DNA from 2 places in the Arthrobacter agilis genome. Region 2 is predicted to be linked to the other one. Evidence: predicted binding sites of a transcription regulator. Region 2 holds the regulator's gene; the other holds the start of a gene.

Region 1 (7,286 bases), 1.7 Mb from region 2:
CGCCGTCCTTCGCCGAGGGTGCGGGTACGTTGCAGGACGCGTACGACGTCGAGATCCTCGCGAAGCTGCCGATCATCGTGACCGCGCAGGGTGGTGACTACACGTCCGAGGTGTACCCGAAGCTGCGTGATGCGGGGTGGTCGGGCCTGTGGCTCGACGCCGCGTCGACGCTCCGCATGGCACAGGACAGCGTGATCGTGCTCGATCCTGTGAATCGATCTGCCATCGATGCTGCGCTCGCCAGCGGTGTCCGCGATTTCATCGGCGGCAATTGCACGGTCTCCTGCATGCTCATGGGTCTGGGCGGGCTCTTCCGCAACGGGCTCGTCGAGTGGGGCACCTCCATGACCTACCAGGCGGCGTCGGGCGGTGGAGCGCGGCACATGCGCGAACTCCTGAACCAGTTCGGCGCACTTCACGGGACGGTCGCCCTCAACCTCGATGATCCCGCCTCGGCCATCCTGGACATCGACCGGGCGATCCTCGCCAAGCAACGCCACCCGAGCCTCGAGGCCTCCCAGTTCGGCGTCCCCCTGGCGGGTTCGGTGATCCCGTGGATCGACAGCGACCTCGGCAACGGACAGTCGAAGGAGGAGTGGAAGGCCGGTGCGGAGACGAACAAGATCCTCGGAACGGACACCCGCATTCCGTTCGACGGCCTGTGTGTCCGCGTGGGTGCCATGCGATCGCACTCCCAGGCGCTGACCCTGAAGTTGACCGAGGATCTGCCGGTGAGCGAGATCGAGTCGATCATCGCAGCCGACAACGAGTGGGTGCGGGTCGTCCCGAACACGAAGGTGGACACCCTCGCGGGACTCACGCCCGTCGCGGCCACAGGCTCCCTGGAGGTCCCGGTGGGGCGCATCCGCAAACTGGAGATGGGCCCCGAGTACATCAGTGCCTTCACCGTCGGCGACCAACTGCTGTGGGGTGCGGCCGAGCCGCTGCGCCGGATGCTGATGATCGCCACCGGCAACCTCTAGCGCACGTCATCGCCATTCCGTGATCCATCCGGCCATGCCGGGCGAATCAACGGTGTGACGCCCGTCCGCCGTGGCGGACGGCGGTGATACTGGATCATGGGCATGGACGAGATCATCGAGGCGATCAGGACATTCGACGGGGTGCTGGAGGTGGCGCCCCGCGAAGGCGACGGTACTCCCCCGATCGCGTGGGGTGACCACTTCTTCTACTACTCGCCCGATGGAACCGTGCCGCAGCGCACCCAGCCCTACGCGACGATCGTCACGAAGGACTACCCCGACGACACACTCTCGAACCTCGATGCGGAGGGCCGGTGGCGACTGAACATCCACGTCGGGTCGGCGAGGGCCCGGGAGCTCACGGGTGACAGAGTGGATGATCCTGATCCCAGTCGGGCCGACACGATCCTGCTGCATCCGGTCTACGGTCACCTCGGCTGGGTGGCCATCGTGAACCCGGGTAGCCGGACGGGGCCCGCCGTGATGGATCTCCTGCGCGGAGCCCACGAGGACGAGCGACGGCGCGTCGCTCGCCGGGCCTAGGCCTGCGGAGCGACGCCGAGCAACGATGGACCGCTGGCACCGCCATCAGCATCGCTGCGACCGGGCTGGGCGTGCCAGTACCTGTTGCGCCGGGCAGCGGTACCGCGGCGATTCACGTGGGGAGGTGGCGTGAACCACGGGATGCCGTTGTGCGCTGCCACTGCCCACTGGCCGAGGTGGATGACGTGGTGATGGTGCGCGCACAGCAGGACCCCGTTGTCGATGCTCGTCATCCCGCCCGCGCGACCATGGCGTCATGTGGTGTGCTTCGCACCAACTCGCAGGGATGGTGCAGTCCGGGAACGCGCATCCTCTGTCCCTCGCGACCAGGGCACGGCGCAGGTGAGGCGGGAACAGGCGTGCAGCTCTGCCGATATCGAGGACCTGCCCCTCACCGCCGAGCACGAGCGGGACGATGTCGGCGTCGCATGCGATCCGGCGGATACTGCGGGCGCTCAGGTGCTCGGTAAAGACGGCCCGCCCGGTTCCGGGTCGATCCGCCGGACCACCGGTTCGAGCACCGCGCGACGGTGCGCCGTGTCCAGCCCTTCGGACCCGTTCCAGCGCATCCGAACCGCCCATGGTGCTGCCACCCACCGACGGGCTCCAGCTGCCGGTGTCCGGGACTCCTGACAGCACGTCCGGGTGGGCAAGGGTTTCCACGTCTGCCACCAGGTCCCTGTAGTCGATCGTCACCATCACCTGCGGCCTGTGCCCGCCGGTCGCCGGCAGGTGCGTGGTGGAGAGGGCGATCCGGCACGCACCTACCAGACCGTCGAGCATGCTCTGCGCCCGGGTGGGAGCTTCGATGGCGTCCGCAACTGACGATGCGCGGTCTTCGTCGCCCTGCGACGCCCCGGAGTCTCCGAGGAGGTGAGGATCACCGGCGCCATCGAGCGCTCCGGGGACACCTGGCGTCCCGGGGTGCGCGACCGTTGCGGAAGCAGCGAGCGTCCTGGCTGCACGGGGATTGGTGGCGGTATTCATGACCGTGGCCAGCTGCTCGAACTGTTCGTCGGTGGCACCGATCTCGAGGATGTGCAGCCCGTGCCGCCGGCCTCGGAGGAACACTCCCTGCCGTGTCCGCAGGACCTTCTCGGTGGGTTCCTGGCCGTCCTGGTCCAGGACCATCTCCCATCGGCGTGCGACGACACGCAGGACGTCCTCGTCGGACTCGACTGCCTGCAGCGTCAGATGCTGCTCCATCGACGCCAACTGCTCAGGACGAGCGACGCATCTGACCCGTTCCACCGAGGAGCAGATGATGGTGGCCGCACGCCCGCTCACGGTGCCCGAACCCAGCGCACGACCAAGGACCGCCAGGGGCGGACCGACAGGACTCCCCGACCGAGCAACACCGGGCACCACGTTGTGCGCCAGAACCAGACGGCGCTTGGCCTCGCTTCGGCTGATCCCCAGCCGTGCCCGAAGGTAGTCCGCGCAGTTCCGGAAGCGGTTCCGGCCAGCGCCGTCCCCAGAACCATCACCGGTGTGCCCCTCGGGGTCCGCTCCCCCGTCAGAGCCGTCCGCAGGGCCGGTACCGGCCCCAGCACCCCCAGCAGGACCTCCAGCAGTGCCGGCCGGACCCGCTCCCCGGACGAGTTGTTCTGCCCTTTCCTGGAGCGAGCCGACGCCGGTCCGCTGATGCCCCGCAGCGAGGTCCGCCTCTTCCGCCATACCTGCGGCGAGGACCTGCAGATGGTCGACGATCCGCGAGATGTCCTCGATACCGACGAGCGTCTGCTCCGTCTCGCCCGTCGACAGGGTCCGGCCGGACCCGGCCAGTCCCTCGGCCACACGCACCAGAACCGAGCGCACGAGCCTCAGGGAGACGTCAGTCTCCTCGGGGTCCTCGATCGGTGCGATAGCCATACCCGATTTTATCGAACGTACTTACTATTCCGAAGGGTGGACCGCCATTGTGGAGGAGAGGTGGACCACTGCTCCTCCACACCCGGCGGCCACACCTCGGGTGTGGAGGAGCAGTCACGGAGCATCGACGCTGGGACACAAAAGGTCGGAGGGCCCGTGCAGGATGAGCGCATGGACAACGTGAACGCAGACACCATCCTCCGGCGCTTCTTTGCGGCGAGCGGTCACGTGCAGCACCCAGAGAGCCTGCTGCGGTACGAGCGCGTACAGGGCCATCTCCGCGACTACCTCGAGCTGGTCGCCGCGGCCCGGCTGACGGACGGCGAGCAGGAACTGCTGGCCCTCGAGCGACAGTTCGGGACGGAGACCCCCTACGTGCAGGTCATGGGCGCGCGGGACCTGCTGCACGCCCTGCCCGACTTCCTCGCCGCCCCGCATCTCCTCCCTGACTTCCACGATCGGCTGGCACAGATCAGCGTGGCATCGCGCCTCGCACAGTGGCTGTGTTCACGGCAGCTCGTGCAGCGGGAGGACAGCTGGGAGGACGTCGTCCTCACACGCGCCGCTGCGGAGCAGGCCCGGCGCTCCCCCGCCCTCTGACAGGCAAAGGCGTCGGCGCGCAGGCGCGCCTGTCATGAGCCCAGCCACGCGCCCGGCTACGCCGCGCCCCGTTGCACCACGCGGAGGAGGCCTACAGGGTGCAGTTGATCAACAGCGGCTCCGGCTCCAGCCGGATACCGAACGCCTTCTCCACGCCGTCACGGACCAGGCGGGCCACGGCCAGGAGATCCGACGCCGATGCGCCTCCCCTGTTGGTCACGGCGAGCGTGTGCTTCGTCGACAGCGACGCACGCCCGCCCGCCGCGGCATGTCCGTCGTCGTCGGCGAGTCCGAAGCCCTTGGAGAAGCCGGCATGCTCGATCAGCCAGGCAGCACTGAGCTTCACCCGACCGTCCCGCCCGGAGGGGTACCGCGGAGCGTCCTCCGGCAGGCGGTCGGCGACGTCCTCGGTGACGATGGGGTTCGTGAAGAACGAGCCGGTACTCCGGGTGTCGGCGTCCGGTCCGTCGAGCACCATGCCCTTGCCCCGTCGCAGCTTGAGCACTTCCCGCCGCACGTCGTTCGCGTAGGCACGGGCTCCGACGTCGATGCGGAGCGCACGGGCGAGCTCCGCATACCGGATCGGCTTGCTCAGGCGTCCCAGTCCGAGCTGGAACTCGACCGACAGCACCACGTAGCGCGGCGAGCCGTTCACCGTGCTGCGCTTCAGGAGGGAGTCGCGGTAGCCGAACTGCAACTCGAAGTTGGTGAAGCTCTTGATGCGGTCGGTCTCGCGGTCGTAGGTCCGCACGGTGGCGATGGTCTGGGAGACGTCCGCGCCGTAGGCCCCGACGTTCTGCACGGGCGTGGCGCCCGTGGACCCGGGGATACCGGAGAGCGCCTCGAGTCCCGAGAACGCGTGCATCACGGTGTAGCGGACCAGGTCGTCCCAGTCATGGCCGGCCTGCACGTTGACCATGACGCCGCCGCAGGTCGCGTCGTCGTCGTTGACCGTGAAGCCCGTGGACCTGATGTGCACCACGGTGCCGTCGAAGCCGTCGTCGCCGATCAGCAGGTTGGACCCGCCGCTGATGATGAGCAGCGGCTCACCGACCGCATCCGCCGCACGGACCGCCTCCACGATCTCCTGCTCGGTCGAGACCTCGACGAGCGTCCGCGCAGGACCTCCGACGCGCGCGGTCGTCAGGTCCGCGAGGCGCGTCCCCGTCATCGGGGCCGTCATGGAAGCCTCACCACGGCCTGCGCCTTCACGAGGACCTTCTGCCCCGCGAACGTCACGGTGAGGTCGATGCGGGCCGTGGACGCGTCCGCGTCGACCGCACCGACGACGCCGGCCACCTCGACGACCGCCCCGGGCTCGCCGGGCTGCGCCGTGGTGTCGTCGACGACGACGGGCTTGGTGAAGCGCGTCTGGTAGTCGACGACAGCGGCCGGGTCTCCCACCCAGTCGGTCACGAGCTGGACGGCGGCACCCATGGTGAACATGCCGTGGGCGATGACACCGGGCAGTCCGACCCCCTCGGCGAAGGCCTGGTTCCAGTGGATGGGGTTGAAGTCGCCCGATGCCCCGGCGTACCGCACGAGGTCCTGCCGGGTGATGCCGATGGTGGTGGAGCCGATCTGCTGACCGACCTCGAGGGTCGCGAGTGACACTGCCATGGTTACTGGTCCTCTCCGCGGACGAGGATCGACGACGTCGTGGTGGCCGTCGGTTCTCCGTCGATGGTGGTGATCTCGGCCCGTGTGGTGATCATCGCCCCGCCCCCCATGGCGCGCACCTGGTCCACGTGCAGTTCGGCCACCAGCTGGTCCCCGGCGATGATCGGCCGGTGATGGATGAAGCGCTGGTCCGCGTGCACCACGCGGGTGAAGTCGATGCCGGCGCTCGGGTCGCCGATGAGCTGCGCATCGGCCCGCTGGGCCACGATGATGGCGAACGTGGGCGGCGCCACGAGGTCGGCGTGACCGAGAGCAGCTGCGGCGTCGACGTCGTAGTGCGCACGGTGCGTCGCCTTCACGGCCCGCGCGAAATCGCGGATGGCCTCACGGCCCACGGAGTAGGTCTCTCCCGCGGGGTAGCTGCGCCCCTGCAGGTCGGGATTGATGGTCATGGGTCCTCCGATGGAAGCGGCGTACGGCATTACCTGCGGTACGTGGGCGGTGGGGGTACGACGCCGGGCGCCGACCGGTAGCGGGTCAGCGCTGGTCCTTCATGCGGCGGCGGACGTCGCGCGAGCGGACCACCATGCCCGCCAGGTGGCACACCATGCCGACGACGATGATCGGGATACCCGTGAACACGAGGGCACCCTGCCCGGTGGCCGCTCCGATGACCGCGATGACGATACCGATCGCCGTGGTCACCAGCGCTGAGACCACCAGCTTGCGGTACAGGTCCGAACCGGTCTCCCAGGGCGTATTCAGCATGATCCGATTCTACTGCCGAGCGGGACCGGCTCTCAGAACAGGGCTTCCTGGACGGCAGGGACCGCTGTGCTGAAGTCCCCGAATCGCAGGCGCCTCGCCTTGAGCTGCGCGAGGTCCGCGACGAACAGGAGATCGGTGCCGTCGATCGTCACGACGGCCGAGGGCCCGATGACGTCGGCCACGGTGAATCCGTGCTGCCCGCGGTCCAGCGGATCCGGGTACGGCTGCAGGCCCCTGCGGGAGAGCATCGCGGACCAGGTCGACGGCGGGTCGAACTCCTCGTGCACGACCTCGAAGCCCTCGACATCCATGCCGCCCTGGAACAACCCCCTGGCCGCCAGGGCGAACCCGTCGTTGATGCGCTGGAGCTGCACCGCAGGAAGGGGAGCGCACAGCGACGCGGCCTTCGTCCCGGACCTCACGGCCTGCTGGAGGCCGACGCTCCGCGTCACCTCGTCCTCGAGGACCCGCACCACCCGACCGTCGTCGGCGAGCGCCACGAACTGCGCGACGACGGCGCCCTGCTCCACGAGGCGCGCGTACTTCCTCGGGTGCGATGCCGTCCCTACCTTGGTGGAGCCGTCGGCGAACGTCGCGACATACAGCCAGTGGGGCTGGTCGAGGTAGCGCTTCAGGCCCGCCGGAGCGATCCCGGAGCGATGGATGTCGTGCATGAACCGAACATCGTCCTGGGCGAAGCACCGTGCGCACTGGGAGCCCCGATCGGCCGGAGCCTGATCCGCACACGGCACCCAGGTGCGATCATCGCGCCCGTGCACCCGATGGAATCCGAGGCAGTACCGCCCTGCTGCCGCAACCTCGAACGCCAGCCGCGTGCCGGGGGCGAGGGCGAGCTCGCGCAGGCCCTGTTCCGCCGCGGGAGTGCCGACGGCGGACGCC
Region 2 (7,286 bases):
GTCCTGACCGAGATCGACGCCCGCAAGGTGCCCGAGATCGTCGTGTTCAACAAGGCGGACGCCGCCGACCCGTTCGTGATCGAGCGGCTGCGGCAGCGCGAACCGCGCTCCGTCGTCGTCTCCGCCCGCACGGGAGCCGGGATCACCGAGCTCCGGCAGCTCATCAGCACGAGCATCCCGCGCCCCGGGGTGAAGATGGACCTCCTCGTCCCCTACGAGCGGGGCGAGGTGCTCAGCCGCCTGCACGAGGAGGACGTGGAGATCCTCGGCATGGAACACGTCGACGAGGGGACACGCCTCGACGTGATGGTCCGCGAGGGCCTGGCAGCGGACCTGGAGCCGTACCTGCGGCATGAGTGACAGTATGCGGACCGGCGCCGCCGTCGCGGCGCCGGATCCGGCGCGCCCCACCGCCGGGACCCGGCAGGCGCTCGAGCTGCTCGATGCCGCCGTCGGGGCGATGGGCGGGGAGATGCGCGCCGGCCAGCACGAGATGGTCCGGCAGGTCAGCGAGGCCATCCGGTCCGGCGACCATCTGCTGGTCCAGGCCGGCACCGGCACCGGGAAGTCGCTGGCGTACCTGGTACCCCTGATCGCGCACGCCATGGACAGCGACCGCCCGTCGGTGGTCTCCACCGCGACGCTCGCCCTGCAGGCGCAGATCGTGGGCCGGGATCTGCCGCGCCTGCTCGACGCCGTGCGGCCCGCCCTCGCGCGCCCGGTGGACGTCGCGCTGCTCAAGGGGCGCTCGAACTACGTCTGCCTCCACAAGACCGGCGGCGGCTTCCCCGAGGAGGACGCCCCGGACGCGCTCTTCAGCCTCGGCGAGGACGCAGCACCCCATCCCTCCCCGGCCCCCGGCGCCGGCGGCCCGGCGTCCGCCCTCGGCCGGGAGGTGGTCAGGCTCCGCGAGTGGGCGGAGGACACCGCCACGGGCGACCGCGACGACCTCGTGCCCGGCGTCAGCGACCGGGCGTGGCGCCAGGTGTCCGTGTCCAGCATGGAGTGCCTCGGCGCCGCACGCTGTCCCGTCGCGCAGCAGTGCTTCAGCGAGAAGGCGCGTGCCGCCGCGGCGGACGCCGACATCATCATCACCAACCACGCGATGCTCGCGATCAGCGCCTTCGAGGGGCTGGCCGTGCTGCCCGAGTACGACGTCGTCGTCATCGACGAAGCCCACGAACTCCACGACCGCGTCACGGGCGCGGTGTCCGGGCAGCTGTCCGCCGCCATGGTGAGTGCGGCCTCGACGGCGCTCCGCCGCCACGCGTCGATCGGCACCGCGGCCCTCGACACCGCAGCGTCCGCCTTCGAGGCGGCGGCCGAACTCGTCCCGTCGGGGCTCCTGCCCGGCGGCCTGCCCGATGACCTCGAGCAGTCCCTGGCGCAGGTCCGGGACGCCGCACGGGCGGCGCTGTCCGACACGAAGACGGACGGCAAGTCCGAGGCCGACGCCGACGGCGGCCGGCAGGTGGCACGCTCCCGCGTCACCCTGGTGTTCGACCTCGCCGAACGGATCCTCGCGGCGGCGGACTCCAAGGAGGTGGTGTGGGCGTCCCGGCCCAGCACGTTCACCCCCGGATCCGGCTACTCCTCGCCGGACGAGACCGCACCCGCGACGCTCAACGTCGCGCCCCTGTCCGTCGCGGGACGCCTGCGGGAGGGACTCTTCGAGGACCACACGGTGATCCTGACCTCCGCGACGCTCGCCATCGGCTCGGAGTTCGGGCCCGTGGCAGGATCCCTCGGCCTCAGCGGACCGGGCGCGCCCGCGTGGACCGGCGTCGACGTCGGCAGCCCGTTCGACTATCCGCGGCAGGGCGTCCTGTACGTGGCGAAGGACCTGCCGAAGCCCGAACGGGGCACCTCGGCCGCGCAGCTGGAGGAACTGCTGACGCTCCTGAAGGCGTCCCGCGGGGGTGCGCTCGGCCTGTTCTCCTCGCGGCGGGCCGCCGAGGAGGCAGCGGAGGCGCTGCGGCCCGAGGTGGACTTCGAGATCCTGTGCCAGGGGGAATCCTCGCTCAGCGGCCTCGTGGACCGGTTCGCCGCCGAACCGGACACCTGCCTGTTCGGCACGATGTCCCTGTGGCAGGGCGTGGACGTGCCCGGGGCCTCGTGCCGTTTGGTCGTCATCGACCGCATCCCCTTCCCGCGGCCCGACGATCCCCTCATGACCGCCCGCACCCGCGCCGTCGCACGCAACGGCGGCAACGGCTTCATGAGCGTCTCCGCGACCCACGCGGCCGTACGGCTCGCCCAGGGGGCAGGGCGCCTCATCCGGTCCGCGGGGGACCGGGGGGTCGTCGCGGTGCTCGACAGCCGCCTCGCCACGGCCCGCTACGGGGGCTTCCTCCGGGCGGCGCTGCCACCGTTCTGGGCGACGACGGACCGGTCCACGGTCACCGGCATCCTCGAGCGGCTCTCCGCCCGCTGACCCGCCTCCGACCGATCCGCGGTGGATGCGCGAGAAGGGAGCCGCAGTCCTGGACTGCGGCTCCCTTCCGGTGTCGTGCGGCGGTCCGCCCGGCGACTACAGGGCGCGCATCACCGAGACGACCTTGCCCATGATGCTCGCGTGGTCACCGAGGATGGGCTCGTACCGCGTGTTCTGGGGCAGGAGCCAGGTGTGCCCGTCGCGCTGGCGGAACGTCTTCACGGTGGCCTCGTCGTCGAGCAGCGCCGCGACGATGTCGCCGTTCTGCGCGCTCTGCTGCTTGCGGACCACCACCCAGTCCCCGTCGCAGATCGCGGCGTCGACCATCGAATCACCCGAGACCCTGAGCATGAAGAGCTCCCCGTGGCCCACGAGCTGCCGGGGGAGGGGCATGACGTCCTCGACGACCTGATCGGCGAGGATGGGCCCGCCGGCCGCGATACGACCCACGAGCGGCACCAGGGCCGTGTCCACGGCGACCCGGTGCTCGGCGGAGGGCTTCCGCTCCGGCGATCCGTCCACGGGTGCCTCGGGAGGCAGGGTGAGCGGCAGCAGGACCTCCATGGCCCGGGGGCGCTTCGGGTCACGCCGCAGGTAGCCGAGACGCTCGAGCTGCGACAGCTGGTGGGTCACGCTCGAAAGACTGGCGAGGCCCACGATGTCGCCGATCTCCCGCATCGACGGCGGGTAGCCCTTGTCCGCGATGGAGCGCTGGATGGTCTCGAGGATCGTCAGCTGACGCGCCGTCAGTCCCTTCGACACGGAGCGGCCGCGGGGACGGCCACGGCCCGCCGAGATCGGCACGGGGCCTGCCGGCCCCTCGACCGTGTTCGATTCCTGCCCGTCCGCCGGAGTTCGTTCCGCCACTGTTGTGCCTTTCGCCTGGGACTGCAGATCCCGTTGTGCCCGCCTGCCGCCCGCCGCGGCCGCGGCGGGCGTTTCTGTCAGTGGCGGGTGATTGCCTGAGGTACATCGACGCCGTGCCTGCCGCTCCGTAGCGGCGGGTGCCGTCGATGCCCTGCCCTGATCACGCTAGGGCAGACGGTGGAGCTTTTCAAACATGTGTTCGACCGAGTCTCGACAACGGTCGTCCGTCAGTGCTAGAAATAAGCTCTGATTAATTAGAACACGCGTTCGAAACAGGAGTCCAGACCTGATCGGCTATTCGAAGGGAAAGAGGCTGGCAATGGCTGAAGTACCCGCACTGCACGGCAGCACGGCGTTATGGGCGCTGACCCCCACCCGTCCTGAGGCACGCCTCCGGTCCGTCCCCGCAGGGCGGGCCGCACGCAGCGCCGCTACCTTCGGTCCGCGCGTGCCCAGGCCGTCCCGTGGCATCCCGCAGGCCGCCGGACCGGCCCAGCCCCGTACCTCCATGCAGCGGAGTGCGGAGCGCCCCCTGAGCCTGACGCGGCGGGGACGTCTCGTCCTGGTCGGCCTGCCGATCGCACTGGGCGTGGCGGCCCTGATCCTCCTCGGCGCCTTCCTGACGTCGCAGGCCCAGGCCGGCGAGTCGCTGCCGGCGCCGGCGGCGGCCGTCGAGGTCAGCGTCGCGGCGGGGGAGTCCCTCTGGGACCTCGCGCTCCGGTACGCGCCGGACCGCGACCCGCGGGACGTCGTCGCCGAGATGGTCGAACTCAACGACCTCCGCAGCTCCGTCGTCCAGGCGGGGCAGGACATCGCGGTCCCCGTCGGCGGTTAGGCACGCCGTCCGGGGCGGGGCAATCGTCGCACCCGGACACCCGCCATTGGCCGCTGCAGGCGGCATCGCTTAAACTCATGGGGTGCCCTCCTCCGTCGACGCCCTCTCGAACCTGCCGCTGCGTGACGATCTCGTCGGGCTCCACCCCTACGGAGCTCCGCAGCTGGACGTCCCGATCCTCCTGAACGTCAACGAGAACACGCACGGTGTCCCGGCCGACGTGCACGCGGCCATCGTCGAGGCCGTCGCCGCGGCCACCCAGGGCCTGAACCGCTACCCGGACCGTGAATTCACCGAACTGCGGAAGAATCTCGCCGACTACCTCGGCCACGGGCTCACCCCGGACCAGCTCTGGGCGGCGAACGGCTCCAACGAGGTCCTGCAGCAGGTGCTCCAGGCCTTCGGCGGCCCGGGGCGCACGGCCATCGGATTCCCGCCGACCTACTCCATGTACCCCCTGCTGGCGAGCGGCACGGGCACCCGCTACGTCACGGCGGACCGTGAGGCCTCCTACGCCATGACGCCGGAGGCCACGGCCCGGGCCGTGCGCAGCTCCGGCGCGAACATCGTCTTCCTGTGCTCGCCGAACAACCCCACGGGCACGGCGCTGGGACTCGACGTCATCGAGGCCGCCTACGAGGCGGGCGAGGCGGCGCGCGCCATCATCATCGTCGACGAGGCCTACGGGGAGTTCGCCCAGAAGGACACGCCGAGCGCCCTCACCCTGCTGCCCGGGCGCCCCCGACTGCTCGTGTCCCGCACGATGAGCAAGGCGTTCGCCCTGGCCGGAGCCCGGATCGGGTATCTCGCCGCAGCGCCGGAGGTCGCCGACGCGCTCCGGCTGGTCCGCCTGCCGTACCACCTCTCCGCGATCACCCAGGCGGCGGCCAACGCGGCCCTCACGCACGCGGCCACCCTCCTGTCCAATGTCGAGGCCATCAAGGTGCAGCGGGACCGCATCGTGCGGGAGCTCCGGGGCCTCGGCCTCTCGCCGGCCCCGTCGGACGCGAACTTCGTGTTCTTCTCGGGCCTCGAGGACCCGCACCGCGTGTGGGAGGGGCTCCTGGAGGCAGGGGTCCTCATCCGCGACGTCGGTATCCCCGGCTCGCTGCGGGTCACCGCGGGAACAGAACGCGAGACCACGGTGTTCCTCTCGGCGTTGGAGAAGCTGCTCTAGCCCGTCGGTACCGTCCGCCGGACCACCCCGCGCGGGTCTCCTAGACTTGAGGAGCGCGCACGGTCCGGCGTCGCACCCCTCCACCCCACAGCAGCACGCCCCAAACCTCGATCCGTGCCCGGACACCGGGCAGCGCACAGAAGGAATGCAATGACAGTTGATGCCGCCCGCGGCCGAACGGCACGTATCGAGCGCGTCACGAGCGAGTCGAGCGTCCTCGTCGAACTCGACCTCGACGGCACCGGTGTGTCCTCGATCGACACCACCGTGCCCTTCTACGACCACATGCTCACGGCCCTGTCGAAGCATTCGCTGATCGACCTCACCATCAGGTCCTCCGGCGACACGCACATCGACGTCCACCACACCGTCGAGGACACCGCGATCGCGATCGGCGAGGCACTGCGGATCGCCCTCGGCACGAAGGCCGGCATCCGCCGCTTCGGCGAGGCGACCGTGCCGCTCGACGAGGCCCTCGCCACTGCCGTCGTCGACATCTCCGGCCGCCCGTTCCTCGTCCACGGAGGGGAACCCGCCGGCCAGGAGTACCACCTCATCGGCGGGCACTTCACCGGATCACTCACCCGCCACGTCCTGGAGGCCCTCGCGCTGCACGCCCAGATCTGCCTGCACGTCACGGTCCTCGCGGGCCGCGATCCGCACCACATCGTCGAGGCCCAGTTCAAGGCCCTGGCCCGGGCGCTGCGGTCAGCTGTGGAACCGGATCCCCGCGTCGAGGGCATCCCCTCCACGAAGGGAGCGCTATGACCGCCCGCACCGTCACCGTCCTCGACTACGGCTCCGGCAACGTCCGCTCCGTCGTCCGCGCCCTCGAGCACGTGGGGGCCGACGTCGTCCTGAGCGCGAAGCCCGACGACGTACTCAACGCCGACGGGCTCCTCGTCCCCGGCGTCGGAGCCTTCGCCGCCGTGATGAAGGGACTGAAGGACGTCGACGCCCTGCGCATGATCGGCCGCCGGGTGGCCGGTGGCCGGCCCGTCCTCGGGATCTGCGTGGGACTGCAGGTGCTCTTCGACGAGGGCGTGGAGCACGGTGTGCGCACGCCCGGCATGGGGGAGTGGCCCGGCACCGTGGAGCGCCTGAAGGCGGACGTCGTGCCGCACATGGGCTGGAACACCGTGCAGGCGCCCGAGGGCACCGTCCTGTTCGACGGCATCGGTGACGAGCGCTTCTACTTCGTGCACTCCTACGGCGTGCAGGACTGGTCCTTCGACGTCACCCAGCCCGCCATGAAGCCGCCGCAGGTCACCTGGTCCCACCACGGGGGACCCTTCATCGCCGCGGTCGAGAACGGCCCGCTCAGCGCCACCCAGTTCCACCCCGAGAAGTCGGGCGACGCAGGAGCGCAGCTGCTGCGGAACTGGATCGAGGGACTGCGGTGAGCCGATGGTGAGTCTCCTGCTCATGGGAGCCGCCGGCCTCCTCATCGGCGGGGCGTACTCGCTGCGCAGCCAGGAGTTCCCGCGCTGGGTGTGGATCGCCTTCCTCGCGCTGGCCGGACTCGCGCTCGTCGCCGCCTACCTGTTCACCCTCCCCGGCGACTAGCCGCAGCCCGACCCCGACCGACCCACCCGAGCTCCGCCGCCCGTACGAAAGCAGACCATGACCCCCTTCGCCGAATCACCCGTGCTCGAACTCCTCCCCGCCGTCGACGTCGCCGACGGCCAGGCCGTGCGCCTGGTCCAGGGCGAGGCCGGCAGCGAGACCAGCTACGGCGACCCGCTCGACGCCGCCCTCGCCTGGCAGGAGGACGGGGCGGAGTGGGTGCACCTCGTGGACCTGGACGCGGCCTTCGGCCGCGGATCCAACCGGGACCTGCTCGAGCGCGTGGTCCGCCACCTCGACATCAAGGTGGAACTCTCCGGCGGCATCCGCGACGACGCATCGCTCGACGCGGCACTGGAGCTCGGCGCCACCCGGGTCAACCTCGGTACGGCCGCCCTCGAGAACCC

What was found. Region 2 encodes LexA, which represses DNA repair genes until DNA is damaged. Its sites were predicted from a motif close to TCGAACANNTGTTCGA; they were not measured.
Region 1: a site for LexA is predicted at 3,410-3,425, ahead of QFZ50_RS11630 (HNH endonuclease signature motif containing protein). Genes of this name have one in related genera too.

The regions. Positions count from the first base shown of each region.
Region 1 covers NZ_JAUSXO010000001.1:2,501,220-2,508,505, forward strand. Annotated here, with positions in the region: gene asd (aspartate-semialdehyde dehydrogenase) at 1-983, shown strand, start outside; gene QFZ50_RS11625 (DUF6194 family protein) at 1,086-1,526, shown strand; gene QFZ50_RS11630 (HNH endonuclease signature motif containing protein) at 1,572-3,398, opposite strand; gene QFZ50_RS11635 (hypothetical protein) at 3,570-3,998, shown strand; gene QFZ50_RS11640 (UDP-N-acetylmuramate dehydrogenase) at 4,090-5,169, opposite strand; gene QFZ50_RS11645 (MaoC family dehydratase) at 5,178-5,618, opposite strand; gene QFZ50_RS11650 (FAS1-like dehydratase domain-containing protein) at 5,621-6,070, opposite strand; gene QFZ50_RS11655 (hypothetical protein) at 6,156-6,386, opposite strand; gene QFZ50_RS11660 (DUF2797 domain-containing protein) at 6,419-7,286, opposite strand, start outside.
Region 2 covers NZ_JAUSXO010000001.1:818,593-825,878, forward strand. Annotated here, with positions in the region: gene hflX (GTPase HflX) at 1-360, shown strand, start outside; gene QFZ50_RS03600 (ATP-dependent DNA helicase) at 353-2,434, shown strand; gene lexA (transcriptional repressor LexA) at 2,531-3,238, opposite strand; gene QFZ50_RS03610 (LysM peptidoglycan-binding domain-containing protein) at 3,621-4,136, shown strand; gene QFZ50_RS03615 (histidinol-phosphate transaminase) at 4,219-5,313, shown strand; gene hisB (imidazoleglycerol-phosphate dehydratase HisB) at 5,464-6,081, shown strand; gene hisH (imidazole glycerol phosphate synthase subunit HisH) at 6,078-6,716, shown strand; gene QFZ50_RS03630 (hypothetical protein) at 6,721-6,879, shown strand; gene priA (bifunctional 1-(5-phosphoribosyl)-5-((5-phosphoribosylamino)methylideneamino)imidazole-4-carboxamide isomerase/phosphoribosylanthranilate isomerase PriA) at 6,937-7,286, shown strand, end outside.